Regions from separate parts of the Nocardia sp. NPDC055029 genome, predicted to be linked through region 2. Evidence: predicted binding sites of a transcription regulator. Region 2 holds the regulator's gene; the other holds the start of a gene.
What was found. Region 2 encodes HspR, which represses chaperone genes until heat shock. Its sites were predicted from a motif close to ANNTGAGTNNNNNNNACTCANNT; they were not measured.
Positions count from the first base shown of each region.

Region 1 (3,106 bases), on a different contig from region 2:
CCTACACCGTCGGCAAGGTCGCCAAGACCCCGCTGGATCTGCGGATCACCACGATTGCCAAGAATGTGCCGGGCGAGGAAAGCCTTGTGCTGGACGCGAGGTCGCTGACTTCGCCGGAGGGCTCGGCCAAGGTCGACAAGAACGTCCCCGTCGTCTCGCAGCGCTTCCTGACCGTCGAGGAGCCCTCTGGCTCCGACGAGATGACGGTCCAGGCCGGCCAGACCCTGCGTCGTGACGACCGCGACGGCGACACCGGCATCCTGACGGCCTCGATCGACCGGGTCACCATCGACCGCGTGACGGGTCAGCCCGTCGACGCTTCGCCCAACGGTTCGCTCGCGGTCACCGTCGACAGGTCGGGCGCCTCGGTGGCCGACGCCCTGACCCGTCAGGGTCTGCAGTACCGCTTCCCGATCGGCACCGAGAAGAAGTCGTACCCCTACTTCGACACCAACGCCCGCTCGACCCGGCCCATCGACTTCGTCGAGGAAGCCGAGATCAACGGCGTGCCGGTCTACCACTTCCGGCAGACCATCCCGGTGACGAACATGAACGACGTGGTCCCCGCCGCGACCAACAAGCTCACCCTCCCCGCCGCCAAGTGGGGCCTCGAGGGCGACGAGCCGGTCACGATGACCCGCTTCTACACCAACACCCGCGACCTGTGGGTCGAGCCGCGGACCGGCGCGGTCCTCAAGGGCGGCGAGTCCATCCACCTCTACTACGGCCGCAGCGCCAACCAGGTCGATGTCACCGCCCTGAAGTCGCACCTGGTCTTCGACGAGGAGACCATCGACTCGCAGATGGCCGTCACCCAGGAGAGCCTCGACAGGCTCGACCTGTTCGGCAAGACCCTGCCGATCATCCTGGGCATCCTCGCCGCGATCCTGCTCATCGCGGGCGCCGTCCTCGGCGTCATGAGCGCAGGCGGTTCCACCGCGCGTCGCACCTACGACCCGCCCACCGAACAGCTCCGCTCCACGAACCTCTAGCTCGGTTCCCCTGCACAGCGCGGCCTCCCCGGATCACCCGGGGAGGCCGTGTTGCGTTCGCCGTCGGTGAACGACCGGCCCGGCAGGAACAAACCGGTGGGGCGGTGGGTTGAGTCAGCAAAGCTCAACTTTGGAAGGGTCGACATGACTACAGCTCAGAACCTGCCGGTGCTGTTCCTCACCGATCCGATCGTGCTGCCGGGCATGGTCGTGCCCATCGAATTGGACGAGTCGGCGCAGGCCGCCATCGACGCCGCGCAGGCCGGGAAGACCGGTGCCGTGCTCGTCGCGCCGCGGCTGGACGAGGGGTACGCCTCCTACGGCGTCGTCGCCTCGATCGAGCAGGTCGGGCGCATGCGCGGTGGCGCTCCCGCCGCCGTGCTCAAGGCCGAGCGCAGGGCGCGGATCGGGCACGGCGTGACCGGGCCCGGCGCCGCCCTGTGGGTGGAGGCCGAGGTCGTCGAGGAGGTGGCGGCCGACGCACGGACCACCGAACTGGCCGCCGAATACAAGAAGCTGGTCGTCGCGGTGCTGCAGCGCCGCGAGGCGTGGCAGATCATCGACATCGTCAACCAGCTCGACAATCCGGACGCCATCGCCGACACGGCCGGTTACGCGCCGTACCTGTCCGACGAGCAGAAGCGCGAGCTGCTGGAGACCCCGGACGTCGCCGTCCGGCTGACCAAGCAGATCGAGTGGATCACAGACCACATCGCCGAGGTCGAGGTCACCGACAAGATCTCCGAGGATGTCCGCGAGGGCATGGAGAAGAGCCAGCGCGAGTTCCTGCTGCGTCAGCAGCTCAACGCCATCCGCAAGGAACTCGGCGAGGACGAACCCGACGGCGCCGACGACTACCGCACCCGCGTGGAGAACGCCGACCTGCCCGAGAACGTACGCGCCGAGGCGCTGCGCGAGGTCGGCAGGCTGGAGCGCGCCAGCGATCAGAGCCCCGAATCGGGCTGGATCCGCACCTGGCTCGACACCGTGCTCGACCTGCCGTGGACGGTGAAAACCGAAGACAGCACCGATGTCCCGGCCGCGCGTGCCGTGCTCGACGCCGATCACCACGGCCTGGACGAGGTGAAGGACCGCATGGTCGAGTACCTGGCGGTGCGTGCGCGCCGGGCCTCGCGCGGGCTCGATGTCGTCGGCGGACGTGGCTCGGGCGCGGTGCTCGTGCTGGTCGGTCCGCCCGGTGTCGGCAAGACCTCGCTGGGTGAATCGGTCGCGAAGGCGCTGGGCCGCAAGTTCGTTCGCGTCGCCCTCGGCGGCGTGCGCGACGAGGCCGAGATCCGCGGCCACCGCCGCACCTACGTCGGCGCGCTGCCCGGCCGGATCGTGCGTGCGGTGAAGGAGGCGGGTTCGATGAATCCCGTTGTCCTGCTGGACGAGATCGACAAGGTCGGCTCCGACTTCCGCGGTGATCCGGCGGCGGCGCTGCTCGAGGTCCTCGACCCCGCGCAGAACCACACCTTCCGCGACCACTACCTGGATCTGGACCTCGACCTGTCGAACGTGCTGTTCATCGCGACGGCCAATGTCATGGACACCATCCCCGGCCCGCTGCTCGACCGGATGGAGCTCATCACCGTCGACGGCTACACCGAGGCCGACAAGGTGGCCATCGCCCGCGACTTCCTGGTGCCTCGGCAGCTGGAACGCAATGCCCTGACCGCGCAGGAGGTCTCGATCACCGATGCGGCCCTGCGCGAGATCGCGGCGAACTTCACCAGGGAAGCCGGTGTGCGCCAGATGGAGCGGCTGGTCGCCAAGGCGCTGCGCAAGGCGGCGACCAAGCTGTCCGGAGGTGACGCGCCCGCTTCGGGCGCCGACGTGATCGACATCGGTCTCGGCTACGATCCGTCGCTCGGATACGACAGCGCGGCAACGGGTCTGACCGTCGACGTCGACAACCTGACCGACTACCTGGGCCGTCCCCGGTTCACCCCGGACTCGGTGGAACGCACCGCGGTTCCCGGCGTGGCGACCGGCCTCGCGGTCACCGGTGCAGGCGGCGATGTCCTCTACATCGAGGCCAATGCCGCCGAGGGCGAGCGTTCGCTCACCCTCACCGGCCAGCTCGGCGACGTCATGAAGGAGTCGGCGCAGAT
Region 1 is NZ_JBSGVQ010000011.1:75,303-78,408, reverse strand. Features, by position in the region: gene ACWF9G_RS12985 (DUF3068 domain-containing protein) at 1-992, shown strand, start outside; gene lon (endopeptidase La) at 1,137-3,106, shown strand, end outside.
Region 1: lon (endopeptidase La) is a predicted target of HspR. The motif match lies at 1,100-1,122, and genes of this name have one in related genera.

Region 2 (3,106 bases):
AAGAAGGCCTACCGCAAGCTCGCTCGTGACCTGCACCCGGACTCCAACCCGGGTGACACCAAGGCCGAGGAGCGGTTCAAGGCGGTCAGCGAGGCCAATGCCGTGCTGTCGGATCCGGCCAAGCGCAAGGAGTACGACGAGACGCGCCGCCTGTTCGCGGGCGGTGGCGGTCGCGGTTACGGCGGCGGATTCACACCCGGTGCGGGCGGCGGCTTCTCGCAGGACTTCAACATCGGTGACATCTTCGGTCAGGCCGGTGGCGCAGGCGCACCCGGCGACGGCGGCCTCGGCGATCTGCTCGGCGGGCTGTTCAACCGGGGTGGCGCGCGCGGTTCGAGCCGTCCGCGCCGTGGCGCCGATGTGGAGACCGAGACGACGCTGGGCTTCCGCGAGGCGGCCCAGGGTGTCACCGTCCCGCTGCGGATGACCAGTCCGTCGCCGTGCACCACGTGTCACGGCAGCGGCGCCAAGCCGGGCACCAGCCCGCGGGTGTGTCCGCACTGCAACGGTTCCGGCGTGGTCAGCCGTAATCAGGGCGCGTTCGGTTTCAGCGAGCCCTGCGACGACTGCCGCGGCACCGGGTCGATCATCGACGACCCGTGCACCGACTGCTCGGGCACCGGCATCCAGAACCGCACCCGCACCATCACCGTGCGTATCCCGCCCGGTGTCAGTGACGGGCAGAAGATCCGGTTGGCCGGGCAGGGCGAAGCCGGCCTGCGTGGAGCGCCCTCCGGCGATCTCTACGTGACCGTGCACGTCAGCCAGGACAAGGTATTCGGCCGCCAGGGCGACGACCTGACCCTGGTGCTCCCGGTGAGCTACAGCGAATTGGTGCTGGGGACAACTGTTTCCGTGCCGACGCTGGACGGCCGGGTCGGCGTGAAGGTGCCGCCGGGCACCGCCGACGGGCGTATCCTGCGGGTACGCGGTCGCGGTGTGCCCAAGCGCGGCGCGGCGGGCGGCGCCGGTGACCTGCTGGTCACGGTGAAGGTCGCGGTTCCGCAGAATCTGGACTCCGACGCCACCGATGCGCTCAAGCGCTATCAGGAGGCGGAGAAGGCCGGTGGCTTCGATCCGCGTGCGGGATGGGCGGGTGCTTGATGTCCGATAGTCCGAAGTCCGCGTCGGGTGGGACCTCGCGTGCCGAGTTCTTCATGATCTCGGTGGCGGCTCAGCTGGCGGGTATGCACGCGCAGACGTTGCGTACGTATGACCGGCTGGGTTTGGTCACCCCCCAACGCACTTCGGGTGGCGGACGCCGTTACTCGACCCGCGACGTCGAGCTGCTGCGCGAGGTGCAGCGGCTGTCGCAGGACGAGGGTGTCAACCTCGCGGGCATCAAGCGCATCATCGAGCTCACCAATCAGGTCGAGGCGCTGCAGCAGCGCGTCGAGGAGATGAGCGCGGAGCTGGAGCAGTTGCGGGCGGGCTACCGGCCCGATCTGTCGCCGCCCCAGCGCAGCACCGCGCTCGTGGTGTGGCAGCCGCGGCACCGGCGGTAGGGTTCCACGATTCGCCCGAGCCCCTGGTTCGCGATCCGCTCCGGCGGACGCGGGCCGGGGGCTCGTTCGTGCCCGGTCAATCCCCGGCGATCGGCTGGTGACTATCCAGCAACCTATTTATTCGTGATCTTGGCCGGGGCTTGTGGGGCCGCAGGGCTCTGAGGTGGGCGTATATCTCGGGATCATCACGAAAGGTTGCTGATAGGACGCTGAATTCGGCTCGATCGGAGGCTAATTCCCTCCCGTCGACCAGCCACTCCGGCACACCCTCCTTGCGTGTCGTGGCACGGCGCGTCGGGCCGGAGAGATCGGGTCCGTAGCGGAAAGGTCGCTCTACCAGGCACATTGGGTCGCTATTGCCGCAATTGCCGGGAAGATCGGAGAATCTTGAGGTCATGTTCACCCAAGATTCACGGTCCACTGGTATGTTTTTAGCTGGTACTGAACAGGTACCGCCCGGTTTTAAACGAATTACATGCGTGATGTTTAAGAGTACGATTCCTAAGCTGGCAAACCTCGCCTAGACTTCTCGCATCGGCTGCTGACGAGTGTCCTCCCCAGCCCGTCACTCGCCGGCGCGGCTAGCGTTCGATGGCGAAACGAGGTTGTGACACATATGGATTCGCGGACTGTCGCTTTGATCCGTACTACGTTCAAGGCGGTTGCTGCGGAAGACGGTGGGCCCGAGAAGCTAGCCAGGTCGTTCTACTCGATCCTGTTCACGGACTATCCAGGCATCCGTGACTACTTCCCGGCGGCCATGGATTCCCAGCGTGAACGGCTCGTCTCGGCGATCGGCTACGCGCTGGACCGGCTGGAAGAGCCCGACAAGCTGCTGCCGTTCCTCGCCCAGCTCGGGCGCGACCACCGCAAGTACGGTGTGCAGCCGGCCCACTATGTCGCGGTGGCCAACTCGCTGAAGTCGGCCATGCGCCAGTTCGCGGGCACCGAGATGTGGACCGACGAGGTCGCCACCGCCTGGGACGAGGGCCTGGCCACCATCAGCGGCGCGATGATCAGCGCCGCCGACAAGGAGACGACACCCGCCGCGTGGTCGGCGACCGTGGTCGAACGCCGCGAGGTGCTGCGCAACCTGGCCGTCATCCGCGTCCAGCTCGACCAGCCGATGCAGTACGCGGCGGGCCAGTACCTCAGCGTGCAGATACCGGCGCGGCCGCGGATGTGGCGCTACCTCTCCCCGGCCAACCCCGCGAATGCCAACGGCGAGATCGAGTTCCATGTTCGCAGCGTGCTGGGCGGCTGGGTCAGCCCGTCCATGGTCTCGCACACCGCCGTCGGTGACCAGTGGCTGCTCGGTTCACCGCTCGGTGGCCTCGGCGTGCCGCGCAACACCAAGCGCAAGATGCTGATGGTCGGCTGCGGCACCGGCATCGCGCCGCTGCGCGCCCAGATCATGGCGATGGCCCAGCGCAGGGTCAACCCGAAGGTCCACCTGTTCGTCGGCGGCCACCACCCGTGCGACCTCTACGACCTACAGGTCCTGAGCCAGCTGGCCATGGCCAACAAGTGGCTCTCGGTCACCCCCGTCACCGAGAGCGACGAGAACCCCTGGTGGTACTACGAGTCCGGCGAACCGCAGG
Region 2 is NZ_JBSGVQ010000003.1:187,118-190,223, forward strand. Features, by position in the region: gene dnaJ (molecular chaperone DnaJ) at 1-1,104, shown strand, start outside; gene ACWF9G_RS04260 (heat shock protein transcriptional repressor HspR) at 1,104-1,505, shown strand; gene ACWF9G_RS04265 (globin domain-containing protein) at 2,122-3,106, shown strand, end outside.